4 regions of the Micromonospora sp. NPDC005710 genome follow, and region 3 is predicted to be linked to each of the others. Evidence: riboswitches for the same ligand, from Rfam matches in the RefSeq annotation. Region 3 holds a riboswitch; each other region holds the start of a gene.

Region 1 (3,520 bases), on a different contig from region 3:
TCGTGGATGACTATGTACTCGATCTTCTGCCGCGCGGGTCGGTCGGAGAGGTCGTGGTTGCCGTAGTCCCCGTCACCGAACGCCTCGTAGGGCGCCGGGATCCACTCGCAGGAGATGGTGAGCGGGCACTCCACCCCGTCCGGGCGGGCCAGCCGGCGCAGGCCCAGCCGGTCCAACCAGGAACGCTCGGGCCGCACCGACTGGGCCGGCAGGCTGACCCGCTGGCCATCGTCGGTCGTCCGGGACTGGCCCGCGCCGATGGTGGTGAAGACCTCGTCGGCGAAGGCCGCCGCGGCGTCGGCGCTGTCCGCGCCCGAGTAACGGGCCACCGCGCCGTACCAGGCCGCCGGGTCGGTGCCGGTGCCGACCGGCGCACCCAGATCCCTCTGGTACGCGCTCAGCAGCGCGGCGCCGCCCCGGATGTTGAGGCCCGCGTCGGTGCGCAGTGCCTCGGCGGTGACACCGGTCAGTGCGGCGGCGGCGTCCACGGTCTGCAACGCGGCGGTGGACGGGGCGGGCGCCTCGACCGGCTGCGGCGCGGGCACCAGGGCGGGCCGGGAGTCGTCCCCGCGGGGGTCCTCGGCCCCGGAGTCGTGGTGACCCCCCGCCGGAAGCGCGGCCACGTGCCGCGCGTCGGTCAGGTGCATCGGGCCGTAGCCGCCACTGGTGCTCGGTGTGCCGGCGTTGGTGTCCCAGCGCGACTCCAGGTAGGAGACGCCGAGCAGTACGACGCTCGGTACGCCGTAGTCGCCAGCCGCGGCGGCGTACTGCTGCTGGCGGTCGGTGCTGGGCGCGGCGGCGGCCGGGCCGACGGAGAGTGGCACAGTGGTCGAGGCGGCGACGACGGTGGCGACGAGCAGTGCCCGCCAGCCGGTCGACAGGGTTGGATGGTGCATCGAACCCCCTAGATTCTTGCGGAGTGAGTTCAGGTCACCATCGCGCCGTCCGGGAGGTCGCGTCAATACCTTTCCATCTATCGAAGCCTGTGGAAAGAATTCTTCACACACTGTCGGTGACCTCGCCCGATCGGTACGGAGTGTCACCGCCACACGGGTTGCGGATCGGTAACAGGCGTCTCTACTCTGGTCATTCGTCGGCCCGACATCAGCTCCGCCCAGCCCGGGCGGTAACGGACCGACACCGCCGAGTCGTTTCCGAGCGAACCGGGGACCCAGGTCCCTCGGGGTGAATCCGCAGCCACTGCGGTAGGGCGCCGACTTCCCGCCCGAACCCGTCAGCTAACCCGGTAGGCGGTCAGGAAGAAGGAGTACGGAACCCCGGTGGCACTCCATGCCCCGCGGCCGTCGTCCGAGCGGTCGGCATCAGCCGCTCCGGCGTCGACAGTGCCGCGCCCACGCTGGTCCCGCTTCACCACCGCACTCGCCGCGCTGGCCGGCATCGCCGTCGTCCTGACCGGCAGCGCCACGGCGGCCCACGCCGACCCTTCCGTCGCCGAGATCGAGCGCCAGATCGACGCCGACTGGAACAAGCTCGAACCGATCATCGAACGGCACAACGCCACCCGCACCGACCTCGCCGCGAAGCGCAAGCAGGCCGACGCGCTGGCCGCCCGGATCACCCCGCTGGAGCGTCAGGTCGACGCCGCGATGGACAAGGTCAGCGCCCTGGCGGTACGCGCCTACAAGGGCGAGAACGTCTCCACTGTCAACGCGGTGCTGGGCAGTCGGTCGCCCAGCGAGGTCGTCGGCCAGCTCGAAATGCTCGACCGCTTCGCGCACAACCAGCAGAAGGACGTACGCGAGGTCGCCGACCTCCGTGACCAGCTGGCTGCGCAGAAGGCGCCGCTGGACGAGATGGTGGCGCAACTGACCCGCACCGAAACTCAGCTCGCGGCGAAGAAGAAGCAGATCAACGAAGAGATCGACCGCCTGCAGAAGCTGCGCCTCAAGGTGTACGGCAACGGCGGCGGTGGTCCACTGCGTCCGGCACCCTGCCCGGGCAGCTACCCCGGCGGCGCCGCGGGCACCGCTGTCAAGTTCGCCTGCGCGCAGATCGGCAAGCCCTACGTCTGGGGTGCCGAGGGCCCGAACTCGTACGACTGCTCCGGCCTGATGCTGGCCGCCTGGGCGAAGGCCGGCGTGTCGCTGCCGCACAACGCCGCCGCGCAGAGCCGCGTCACCAAGAACGTCAGCAGGGGAGACCTGCGCCCCGGCGACCTGGTCTTCTACTACAGCGACATCCACCACGTCGGTATGTACGTCGGCGGCGGCTGGGTGGTGCACGCATCGCAGGCCGGTCAACCGGTCAAGATGAAGAAGGTCGACGACGGCCCGATCCACAGCTACGGCCGCCCAGGCTGACCCCGGGTGACCGAGGGGCCCGTCGCGATCACGTTCGCGGCGGGCCCTCGTCGTCCTGGTCTCAGCGGGGTCGGTCTCAGCGGCTCGGTCTCAGGGGGGTGGGTCTCAGCGGGTGGGCCAGGTGCGCCAGTGCTGCCAGGCGCGGCTGGGCGTCGGCCCCCGCTGGCCCTGGTAGCGCGAGCCGTAGACCACCGAGCCGTACGGGTGCTCGGCCGGCGAGGAGAGCCGGAAGATGCACAGCTGCCCGATCTTCATGCCCGGCCAGAGCGTGATCGGCAGGTTCGCCACGTTCGAGAGCTCCAGCGTCACGTGACCGGAGAAGCCCGGGTCGATGAAACCGGCGGTGGAGTGCGTGAGCAACCCGAGTCGGCCCAGGGAGCTCTTGCCCTCCAGCCGGCCGGCGAGCTGGTCACCGAGCGAGATGACCTCCAGCGTCGAGGCGAGCACGAACTCCCCCGGGTGCAGGACGAACGGCTCGCCATCGGGGACCTCGACCACCGACGTCAGGTCGTCCTGCTGCATCGCGGGGTCGATGTGGGTGTAGAGGTGGTTGTTGAAGACCCGGAACAGCCGATCGAGCCGGACGTCGATGCTGGACGGTTGCACCAGGGTGGGCTCGAACGGCTCCAGGCCCAGCGTGCCGGCCTTGATCTCGGAGACCAGGTCGCGGTCGGAGAGCAGCATCGGACCACCATAGCCGCGCCGCCAAAAGTGGCCGGATTCGGTGCTGGTGACCAGCGCGTCGAGGTCGCTGCTCGTACATTTGTTCGATAGAATGCCCGCATGGCTTCCTGGTCCGAATTCGCCGCCGACGAGCCCCGACTCGCCGACGGGATCCGCGTTCTCCTCCAGCAGTACGGGCCGGGCTTCGGCTATCTGGCCACGGTCCGTGCCGACGGCGGGCCCCGCGTCCATCCGGTCTCCCCGGTCATCACCCCCGCGGGGCTGTTCTGCTTCATCATCGACTCGCCCAAGCGCCGCGACCTCGAACGTGACGGCCGTTACGCGCTGCACTCGTTCCCGGCGGAGGAGAGCGACGACGAGGCGTACGTGGCGGGTCACGCCCGCCCGGTGACCGATCCGGTCCAGGTGGCGCTCCTGGCGCAGAGCGCCCGGGCCGAGCCGCAGGTCGACTGGCTGCTGTTCGAGTTCACCGTCGACGTGGCGATGCTCACCCGCCGCGAGCAGCACATCGCGGG
Region 2 (3,520 bases), on a different contig from region 3:
GCGCCACCGGCCGTCGACCTGACGCAGCCCGGCGTCGACCACCGGGTGGTCCGGCGACACCAGGCCGGCCAGTCCGGCGACGCGCAGGTGGCGGCGGGCCGCCTCGCTGCGGCTGGCGAACCAGCTCACCGGGCGGGCGGCGACCTCGGCGGCGCGGGCCAGCTCAGCGGGTGACCAGGCCGTCTTGATGCCCAGCCCGACCACCGCGTCCACTGGCGTTCCGGTATCGCGGGCGGCCAGCGCCAGGCCGACCACCCCACCCAGCGAGTGCCCGAGCACCACCAGCCGGTCGTCGGGGGCGAGGGCCTGGGCGATCTGCCGAGCGAAGCCCGCGAAGGAGTACGACGGCAGGGGCTGCGCCCAGCCGTGGCCGGCGAGGTCCGGTGCCAGCCACCGCCCGGGCCAGTGCTGCTCAAGGTACGGAGCCCACGGCAACCACACGTCCCCGGTCGCGCCCATGCCGTGCAGCAGCAGCAGGACCGGCCCACGGCCGGCGGGACCACCCGTCTTCTCCACCACTGTCGCAGTCTTCCACGGTTCACGACCCGGTACGAGAGCCGTGGACGGCGGGCCGCGCGGACAGACGCCGCGGGCGCCGGCCCCTTGTGGGAGACGGCGCCCGCGGCGGTCAGGGTGCCTGGGTCAGGCGGAGTAGCCCCGGCTGGCGATCCAGTTGGCCAGGTCGATCGTGGTGATCCAGTACGACGGGTCGCTCGGGTTCGCCGAGTCGGCGATCCGCACGGTGCGACCGTTGTCCTTGTAGCCGACGACGGCGATGTAGTGCCCGCCGCCGTAGGAGTGCCAGCTGCCGTCGGTGTCGGTGGCGTCTCCGACGACGTTGGCCACCACGCCACGGCCGTCGGTGATGGCAGTCACCACGTCGGCCTGGAGGCGGTCCATCTGGGCGGAGCTGGGTGCGCCGAGGAACATCCGGGTCCGGTACGGGGAGCCCTTCACCTCGGCGTTGAGCACCCGGGTGGTGTCCTCGGCCGAGTTGGTGCCCATCTCGGTGGTGCCGAGTTCGGCGCCGAGTTCCTCCTGGGTGCGGTCGATCCCGCTCGCGCTGAGCGCGTTGCGGGTGGCCGCCGGCCCGCAGTTGTAGTAGGTGTTCTGCGCCTCGTAGTCGTAGTCGAGCACCTTGGTCGCGGGGGGCTTCGGCGGCGTCGGCTTACGGGTGAGGTCCGGGTTGCTCTTGGCCTTGGCGGCGGGCGAGGCGGCGGTGGTGGTCGGGGCGGCGGTGGTCGGCGCGGCGCTGGCCGACGGGGACGCGTCAGTCACCTCGCCCTGGGAGGCGGCGACGTCGCTGCGCATCTCGGCGACGGTGGTCGCGGGGCGGTGGCCGGCCGGGGCGTCGTCGGCGGTGGTGAGCAGGGCGCCGGTGGTGGTGGCGATGGCGAGGGCCGCGGCGGAGGCGGCAACGATCTGGTACGGGCGCTCGGTGGCGAGGCGGCGGAGCTGGCGCTTCACTGTGTGCTTCACGGGGTCCTCCACGGATCGGGGGGTGAGCGGCACACCGGGGCCGGACCGGTATCCGGGCAGGCGCCAGCGCGCGGACAGTGGTCCGCGGATGGTGAACCGCTCAGGGGAACGCCCGGCGCGGCCGGGCGGGTAAGGCGATGACCCGGGGGTCAGCTCACCGTCGTGTGACGAATGAGCGGGTGCACCGCCGCGCCGTGGAGGCGAGGGAACAGCCGAGGGGTGGAAAGGTGCTGCACGAGGATGGGACTCCTTCCGACACCGCCTACCGGGTTAGCTGACGGATTCGGGCGGGAAGATCGCCCTACCGCGGGCCGTGGCTCGCGGATTCACCCCGGACTTACTGATGGGTCCCCGGTTCGTTGATCACGATTGAGCGGGTCGGCGCGGCGTCGCGTCTTGCGATCGGTTACCGCACCGGACGGGACGACACTACTGGCCTCTCCACGCCCTGCCAAGCCAGGTTCACCTGCGTAAACCCCAATTGACGCGACAATTTCTGCGCGTATTGCCGATGATGTGACTCGATGGGACAACCGGTTACGGTGGCGCCTGTGGTCGACAACCGGACAGGCCGCGAAGAAGGCGACCATAATCGCGAGAACAATGCCACCGATCGCGTCGACCGTCCGATTCCGCTATTGGGTGAGCGGCCTCACATCACAGATCGGGCTCAACTCACCCGGGCCGGGAGCCACCGTGTCACGACGGCGGGTCGCATCGCCCGGGCCACCGACCGGCGAGCGGGCAGCGGGGTCGGGCGCAGGCGGGCCGCCGCCGCGTACGCCTCCTCGGCGAGAGTGCGAGCCGACTCGGCGGCCAACTCCGCGTCGCGCCAGACGGCCCGTTCACGGGCGGCGGCCACCTGGTAGTCGGCCCGCCGCGCGTCCCGGACCACCCGGCTGATCAGCACCTCCTGCTCGACCGGGTGTCGCCGGGGATCCCAACCGCGCCGGTGTCCGAACACGTCGCCGAGCTGGGCCATGGTGAGGTCGCCCCGCCAGTACGCCGCCATCGCCGCGCGGTGCAGGTAGCGTTCCCGGGCGGCGTACTCGGTGGGGGTGTGCGGGGTCTGCGGGGTGGGCACCGCCCCGGCCCCCGCGAAGCGACGCGCGACGGCGTCCGCCTCGTCGTACCCGGCCCAGGCCCTCTCCAGTTGCTCCTGAGCGGTCAGCCAGGCGGCGCGTCGGCGCCGGGCGGTGGTGGCCGCGCCGGCCGCGGCCACCGCCACCTCCTCGGCGTAGCGGCGCCTGTCGACGGCCTCGGCGGCGGCCACCTCCCGGGCGGTGGGCTCGGCCGGGGGCGGATCGTCGGTGGGCCGTTCCCGTTCGGGGCGGGCGGCCAGCACGGTGAGCAGACCCAGGGTCAGCAGGAACAGCGTCGACCAGATGGCGGCGGCCTGCGGCACCTCGGTCACGAACTGGTAGAAGACGACGGTCTCCATGGTCGGCACCTCGGGGAGAGAGCAGTGCGATGGGAGCCGCGCCGGCTCGCGGGCCACTGTGGGCCACGGGGCGGCGGGGTGGGAAGCAGGTCTGTCGACGGGGCGCGGTGAGGGGACTGTCGTCCCGGTGGCTCAGCGCGCCGGTGGGGCCCGGGAAGCCCGATTGCTCGCCGCGTGGACGAGGGGCAGCCGGTCCGGCCCGGCCGAGCGGACCGGCAGCACGCCGGCCGCGACGACGCCCTGGTCGCCGGGACGAGCCACCGGCGCGTCGACCGAGCATGCCGCAGCCGACCGTTCGGCGGCCTCGGGCGGTGTCGCCGAGCGCGCCGCACGGTGCGACCCCACCTGCCGGCAGGAGGCTGCCGACGACCCGGCGGCGTCGAAGGCCGGCACCGCCTGCGACGTCGGCACCGGGCTGGGCGTCGACGTGGCGGCCGTGGCCGGGCCTGCGCCGAGCGCCAGGGCCGCGACGACGGCGAGGCTGGTCAGCACCCGCGTCGCCCAGCGCGCCACCCACCACAGCGGACAGGTGAACGCGACCGGAAGCACGTCACCACGCTACCGTCGGGCCGACCCGGGCGCACCGACCACGGGCGTGTC
Region 3 (3,520 bases):
ACAAACGACGGCGGGAGACGGTGTGCTCAGCAGCGACACGTTCAGCTACACCGTCCAGGCCCGGTGTTCACTCGCCGAGGCGGCCGCACTGCTCAGCGACCTCACCCGGCAGGGCGAACTGCATCCGCTGATCGTCCGGGTCCGCCAGGTGCCGCCCCGGCCGGGCGCCCTGGCCAGCTACACGATCAACGACAGGTTGGCGGCCGGTCCGCTGCGCTTCCGGACCACCTACCACGCGGACGTGCTGGTCAGCGAGGCCGACGAGATCGTCATGGTGGCCCGCCAGTGGCCGGCCACGACAGTGCGCAACCACACCCGACTGCACGCCGAGGCGGACGGCCTGGTCCGCATCGATGTCGAGATCACCCTGACCGCGCCGACGCCGCTGTTCCGCTACGCGTTCCGCCAGGCCCGGGCCGCTCACCTAGCCCTCGCCACCCGGCTGGGCGCGGCCCTCGACCGCCCCAACAATCCCCCCCACCCCTAACCCACCCCCGAACCCCACCCCGCCCGCTGCCGCCGATCTTGCAGTCTCGGTTGTCGATATCCGAGGGATGCCCCAAATGTCGGCACAGTAAGTGCAAGATCGACGAGTCGCGCGGGGCGGGGCAGGGCGGGGTGCCGCTAGATCTTTGCTGAGGCGCGATAACGGCTCGGGCGGGCGGTTCGAGCGGTGGTGCGCCGGCCCCACGGCTTGTACGTGGACAGCACCGTCGCGATGATCATCAGGCTGGTCGACACCGCCGGCGCGATGACCAGGTCGGCGCGCTCGCGTGCGGGCAGGGCGGCACCGACCGCTCCGGCGTGGCGCAGGTTCGGGGTGAGCAGGAACAGCACCAGCCCGACCATCACCGTGGTGAGTACGAGTTTCACCAGCACCCAGCGGTGGCGCAGCAGGCCCCACGGGGTGAGCAGCGAACTGGCGACGCCGATCAGCCAGACCAGGACGCTCAGCGGCGCGAACAGCACGGTGCCGACCAGGGCGGTCACCGGATAGACCACCGCCGGGTCGGCGCCCCGCTGGACGGCGATGCCGAGGGTGAGCAGCACCAGGTCGGCGCCCAGCCAGCCGAGCGAGGTGACGAGGTGCAGTGTGAGCAGCGCCTTGCGGGTGGTGGGTCGGATCCGAGGCATACCGCGATGCTGCCCGCCGGCCCTTGCCGGGTCGTCCGACGAGCGACGACATCAGGGGTACGCCCGGCGACGTAGTCCCTTCCCGGACGCAGGTGATGCCTGTGAGTCATCACGATGACTCACAGGCATCACGACGCGTGGGTCAGTAGACCGACAGGTGTACGTGGTTCGTGTGATCGGTCGACGGGGTTCCGTGCGCCCCGCTGTACGACTTCCACCCGCTGCTGGGCAGCCAGATCTGCCTGTACCAGATCACGTAGAGCACGGCGAGCCGGTCGGCGTTGCGGATGAAGTACGCGGCCAGGTTGTTGCCGTACGTCTTGTCGCCGCCGGTGGCGTTTCCGCCGAAGCCGTTCTTCTGGGCGGCGAAGTCGCAGGCCCGGCCTTTCGGATGTTCACCGGAGCCGCTCGGGCGGTGGCACGAGACGTACCTGGTGAAGCCGGCGGCCTTGGCCTGGTTGAGCGCGTGCAGGGTGCGCGGGGTGATGCAGCCGCTGGCCGGCGTGGGGTCGTTGACGCTGCACGACTCGGACGGCCAGGAGCCGTCGGAGTTGCGCGGCGCCGCCTTCGCGTTGGCGCTGGAGGTGCCCCGGTTGGAGCCGGCGTCGGCGGTGGTCTGCGGCTTGGGTGTGGTGGCCACGGTCAGGGCCCGCTCGGCCTGGTCCTTGCGTTTGGCCATCACCGCTACCTGCTTGCGCTGCTCGTTGATCTCGCCGTTCAGGGCGACCCGGGTGCGGTTGGCCTTGTCCTTGCTGGCCAGCAGGTCGCGCAGCACCCGGTCCTCGTTGGCGGCCACGGCGTCCAGCGCGGCTGCGCGGTCCATGAAGCCTTCCGGGGTGTTGCTGTTGAGCAGCGCCGACATCGCGCCGAGCCGGCCGGTGCGGTACGCCACCTCGGCGATCTCGCCGACCTTGCCGTTGCGCTGCTCGATCTCGACCTCGATGGTCTTCAGTTGGGTGGCGAGTTCCTGCTGCCGTCGTACGGACGTGTCCAGGGCGCGCTTCGCGTCCAGGTAGCCCTTGCTGGCCGCCTCGAGTTGGGCGCGCAACGCCGGGGTGCCGCCCTCCTCGTCGGAGTCGGGTGCGGCGGCTCGCAGGCCGGTCGGGGGAGCGGCCGAGGCGGTGCCGGCCGGCATCGCGACGCCGAGGGTGAACATCGCGACGATCAGGGCCGCCAGTCGGGCGGCGGGTGGTCGTGCTGGTGCCACTGCGCATGTCCTTCCGTCAGCCGCCGACCGGGTTAGCTGACGGGTTCGGGACGGAAGATCCCTACCGCTGACGCGGATACACCCCAGGAACATGGTTCCCCGGTTCGCCCAGGAGGGCGATTAGGCGGCGACCACCACCGGCGCCGGGAGGCGCCTCCTGGTGGAGGTCGGAACCGAGCCTACCGGTGCCGGTGGGGCGGCTGCAGCCAATGTGACGGACGGTGCGTGCGTCATGACAGAAAATGACGGCCAGGTCACCATTCGATGGAGCCGCACGCGCCGGAGGCGGCCCCGGGCTCGATCTGCAGGGTGGCGTGCTCGATGCGGAAGTCGTCGTGCAGCGCGGTACGCGCTGCGGTGAGCACCGCGCCGACCTCCGCGCCGGGTGCCATGGTCAGGTGTGCGGAGGCCACGTCCATGCCGGAGGTGAGTGTCCAGACGTGCAGGTCATGCACCTCGACGACACCGGGAACGGCGGCCAGTCGGTCGTGCACGGCGGTGACCTGGAGGTGTTCCGGGGCGGCCTGCACGAGGATGCGGACGGCGGCGCGGGCCAGCCGCCAGGTGCGCGGCAGGATGAACACGCCGATGGCGACTGCGACGAGGGGGTCGGCCCACCACCAGTCGGTGACGGTGATGAGCAGTGCCGCGCCGATGACGCCGAGCGAGCCGAGCAGGTCGCCGAGCACTTCCAGGTAGGCGCCCTGGAGGTTGATGCTTTCCCGGGCCCCGGCACGCAGGAGGGCGAAGGCGGTGACGTTCGCGAGCAGGCCGAGCACGGCGACCACGAGCATCGGGCCGGTGATGACCTGGTGCGGGTCGCCGAAGCGGCGGATCGCCTCGATCACGACGTAGATCGCGACGCCGGAGAGCAGGACGGCGTTTGCCAGCGCGGCGAGCACCTCGAGTCGGTAGAGCCCGAAGGTGCGCTGCGGGTCGCCGGTGGCCCGCCGGGTCGCCGTGATCGCGGCGAGCGCCATCCCGATGCCGAGCACGTCGGTGAACATGTGCCCGGCGTCGGAGAGCAGGGCGAGTGAGCCGGTGTGCAGGGCGGCCACCGCCTCGACCACCATCAGGGTGGCGAGCAGCCCGAACGCCGCCCAGAGTCGACCTCGGTGCTGGTGTGCGGCATTGGCGACGGACCCGTGGTGGTGGTCATGACCTGCTCCCACGAGAACC
Region 4 (3,520 bases), on a different contig from region 3:
TCGGCACCCCGCTCGTGGTGGTGCTCGGCCACGACTCGTGTGGTGCGGTGCAGGCGGCCCGGGAGTCCGCCTCGACCGGTACCGCACCCAGTGGCCATCTGCGCGCGGTGGTCGACGCTGTGCTGCCCAGCCTGCGCCGGGCCGAGGCCGAAGGCGTGGACGACATCGACGGCATCGTCGACATCCACATCGCGCAGACCGTCGAGACGTTGCTCAGCCAGTCCCCGGTGCTGGCCGACGAGGTGGCGCAGGGGCGGTGCGCGGTGGTGGGGGTGTCCTACCGGCTGGCCGCCGGAGCGGTGCGCCCGGTGGCCGCCGTGCCGGCTGGCTTCGCGACGCTCGACACGCCGACCGGGTCCACCGACCCGGCCGCGCCGGCCACCGTCTGACGCGACGAGGGCCGCTCCGCGTGACGCGGAACGGCCCTCGACGGGAATCGTGCGGGGTCAGAGCAGCGACATGTGCACGTGGTCGGTGTGGTTCGACGGCCCGCTGTACGAACTCCAGCCGGTGGCCGGGAACCAGATCTGCCGGTTCCAGATCACGTAGTAGATGCCGAGCCGGTCGGCGTTACGGATGAGGAACGCGGCCACGTTGTTGCCGTACGTCCGGGTGTCCACGTTGTGCCAGGGGGCGAAGCCGCTCTTCTGGAGCGACCAGTCGCAGGCGCGGCCCTTCGGGTGCTCCCACGGCCCGCCGGAGCGGTAGCAGCCGACGAACCGGTTGAAGCCGGCCGCCTTGACCTCCTTGTACGCGTGCAGCGTGCGCGGCGTGACGCAGCCGGACGTGGTGGGGTCGTTCTCGCTGCACGACTGGGGCTTCCAGTCACCGTCGGCACTGCGACCCGGGCCGATCTTCGCGACCTTGGAGGTGGCGTCCACCAGGCCGCCGGTGAAGCCCTTCCCGCCGACGAGGGAGAGCGCCTTGTCGGCCTCGCTCTTCCGCTTGGCCATCAGGGCGGTCTGCTTCTGCTGCTCGCGGACCTCGGTGTCGAGCGCCAACTTGGCCTGCTCGGCGCGGGCCTTCACGACGTTGACCTCGGCGAGCTTCTTCTCGTTGACCATGTTCATCTCGTCGAGCATCCCGGCGCGTTGAACGAACGAGTCGGGCGCATCGCTCTCCAGCAGCATCGCGACCGCGCCGATCCGGCCGGTCCGGTACGCCTGGGCGGCGATCTGCCCGACCTGCGGGGCCAACGCGTCCAGGTCGGCCTTGGCCCGGTTGACCTCCGCCGCCAACTCGCCCTGCCGCTTCTTGGACTTGTCCAACTTGGACTTGGCGGCGGAGTAGTCGCGGTTGGCCTGTTCGATGACGTCGTTGAGTAGCTTGGGCTCGCCGTCCTCCTCATGCCCGGACGGTGTGGGGTTCGTCGGGGCGGCGTGCGCCGGGAGCGGCCCGGCGAGCACTGTGAGTGCGGCGATCGCGGCCACCACGGGTGTCATCCAGCGGCGTAGGGGTGCCGTCACAATGTTCCCTTCCGTCGACCGCCGACCGGGTTAGCTGACGGGTTCGGGGCGGAAGTGGCCCCTACCGCTGACGCGGATTCACCCCAGGTACCTGGGTCCCCGGCTCGCCGGTTGGCGATTGGGCGGTGGCACCGCAGGCGCCGCTTCGCGCCTTCATCGGTGACCGGCAGCGAGGTTACCCGAGAGTCGACCGGGTCAGCTACGCCTGGATGCCGACCAAAAGCGTCATTTCGCCATAGCGTTGAGTGACCAGTGACGCGGTTCTCAGGGTGGATGCCCGATCTGGTCACGCTGAGGAGTGTCACCATGCCGTATCCGTGCTCCTGTTCGACTCCGGCCACCTGTCGGTGGCCTCGGGTGGGGGTGCGGTCCGCGTCCGGCCCGGCTCGTCGGAGCCGGTCGTGCGCGGTGAGCTGAGTGCGGCGAGTGCCTCGGTGCGGTCCGGCTGGGGCCGGGGCGCGGGAGCGTCGACGGACGGTGCGGCATCGATCCGACCGGCGGCGGTCACCACGGCGGCCAGTCCGGTCGTCAGTGGTACGGCGGCGATCAGACCGAGGGTGGCGACAGCGCTGCGGACGATCTCCTGTGCGAGGAATTCACTCGTCAGGATCTGCCCGATCGGCCGCGAGTCGGCGGTGAGCAGGAGCAGCAGGGGCAGCGACGCGCCGGCGTACGCCAGCACGATGGTGTTGACAGTGGAGGCGATGTGCGCGCGGCCGACCCGGGTGGCCGCCCGGTACAGCTGCAACCGGGTCAGCCCGGGGTTGGCGTTCGCCAGCTCGGTGACTGTCGCCGCCTGGGTGACTGTCACGTCGTCCAGCACCCCGAGTGATCCGATGATGATGCCGGCGAGCAGCAGGCCGTGCAGGTCCACGTCGCCCTGGAACATCGACAGGGTGGTGGCGTCCTCGCTGCCGAAGCCGGTGAGGTGGGTCGCGGCAGTGGCGATGGTGGCGAGCACACCGGTCAGCACCAGGCTGCCCAGGGTGCCGAGCACCGCGACCGAGGTCTGTGCGGTGACCCCGTGCGTCAGGTAGAGCACCACGAACATGATCAGAGCCGCGCCCACCACCGCCACCAGCAGTGGTGACCGGCCGGCGCTGATGCCCGGCAGCACGAACGTGAGCAGGATGGCGAAGCTGGCGGCCAGGCCGGCGAGCGCGGCCAGACCTCGCCACCTGCCGAACGCGACGATCGCTGCCGCGAAGACCACCGCAAGCCACACCATCGGGGTGCCGCGTTGGTGCTCGGCGATGTTCCAGTTGCTCGTGGTCGGGTCGGTGGGGTCGGTCAGCTCGACCAGGATGACCTCGTCGCCGACGGCGACCCGCGGTGCGCCCGGTCCGTCGGGCACCGGTGTGCGTACCTGTTGGCCGGCGGTTGGTCCGTCGTCCACCCGGACGTCGACGGTGCCGCACCGGCCGTCGCCGATCCTCGGGGTGCCCTCGGGTGCGGACGGCGCCGGCGGGCACGGCTCGCTCACCACCCGGGTGACAGTGCCGGGGTAGCGCGGCACGTCCGCACCACCGTCGGTCTGCGGTGCCCCGCCGCGCGGCCACAGCAGCACTGCCGCGAGCACTGTGGCGACGAAGAGGGGGACCACGGTCACGACGAGGATCCGTCGCACCCGTGGTGGGGCGGACGGCGCGGGATGACTGTGGTCGGCGGCCAAGGTGGAAACTCCCAACGATCCGGTGCGGGGTACGGGTCAGCGGGCCGGACGGTTCACCGGTCGCTGTGGAAACGCGGCGAACGGTGGGTCGGATCGCTGCCTGATGGCCCATTGATCACGGACGGTCAGTGCCCAGCCGGGTCGGCCGGGGGCGACGCCATGGCGTGGGGGCGCCGGTGCCCGGCTGTGCGGCGGCATACGGGAGGTCATCGTGGGAGATGCTAACCAGCCGACCTGGGGGTCGCCGGTCGTGGCGGAGTGTCGGGTACCCGCACCGACCGCGTGGCGGCCCGGGCGGTCAGCCGCGCTTCATGAGCCGACCGACCGCCGCCATCATCTCGGTGGCCATCTCGTCGGCCCGACCCTCGGCGGCACCCTCGTG

What was found. Region 3 has a riboswitch for cyclic di-AMP ahead of ABZ406_RS12010 (hypothetical protein). Riboswitches for the same ligand answer to the same signal wherever they lie in the genome.
Region 1: another riboswitch for cyclic di-AMP. It lies ahead of ABZ406_RS16710 (NlpC/P60 family protein); the one in region 3 lies ahead of ABZ406_RS12010 (hypothetical protein).
Region 2: another riboswitch for cyclic di-AMP. It lies ahead of ABZ406_RS07190 (C39 family peptidase); the one in region 3 lies ahead of ABZ406_RS12010 (hypothetical protein).
Region 4: another riboswitch for cyclic di-AMP. It lies ahead of ABZ406_RS11110 (hypothetical protein); the one in region 3 lies ahead of ABZ406_RS12010 (hypothetical protein).

The regions. Positions count from the first base shown of each region.
Region 1 is NZ_JBEXYP010000011.1:21,971-25,490, reverse strand. It holds gene ABZ406_RS16715 (N-acetylmuramoyl-L-alanine amidase) at 1-896, opposite strand, end outside; cyclic di-AMP (ydaO/yuaA leader) riboswitch at 1,132-1,267, shown strand; gene ABZ406_RS16710 (NlpC/P60 family protein) at 1,281-2,321, shown strand; gene dcd (dCTP deaminase) at 2,427-3,005, opposite strand; gene ABZ406_RS16700 (pyridoxamine 5'-phosphate oxidase family protein) at 3,105-3,520, shown strand, end outside.
Region 2 is NZ_JBEXYP010000004.1:155,446-158,965, reverse strand. It holds gene ABZ406_RS07195 (alpha/beta fold hydrolase) at 1-519, opposite strand, end outside; gene ABZ406_RS07190 (C39 family peptidase) at 643-1,491, opposite strand; cyclic di-AMP (ydaO/yuaA leader) riboswitch at 1,724-1,865, opposite strand; gene ABZ406_RS07185 (hypothetical protein) at 2,150-2,920, opposite strand; gene ABZ406_RS07180 (hypothetical protein) at 3,053-3,469, opposite strand.
Region 3 is NZ_JBEXYP010000007.1:120,209-123,728, forward strand. It holds gene ABZ406_RS12000 (SRPBCC family protein) at 23-487, shown strand; gene ABZ406_RS12005 (hypothetical protein) at 625-1,134, opposite strand; gene ABZ406_RS12010 (hypothetical protein) at 1,277-2,290, opposite strand; cyclic di-AMP (ydaO/yuaA leader) riboswitch at 2,347-2,478, opposite strand; gene ABZ406_RS12015 (cation diffusion facilitator family transporter) at 2,596-3,513, opposite strand.
Region 4 is NZ_JBEXYP010000006.1:241,795-245,314, reverse strand. It holds gene ABZ406_RS11115 (carbonic anhydrase) at 1-389, shown strand, start outside; gene ABZ406_RS11110 (hypothetical protein) at 447-1,466, opposite strand; cyclic di-AMP (ydaO/yuaA leader) riboswitch at 1,471-1,601, opposite strand; gene ABZ406_RS11105 (YibE/F family protein) at 1,768-3,138, opposite strand; gene ABZ406_RS11100 (metal-sensitive transcriptional regulator) at 3,437-3,520, opposite strand, start outside.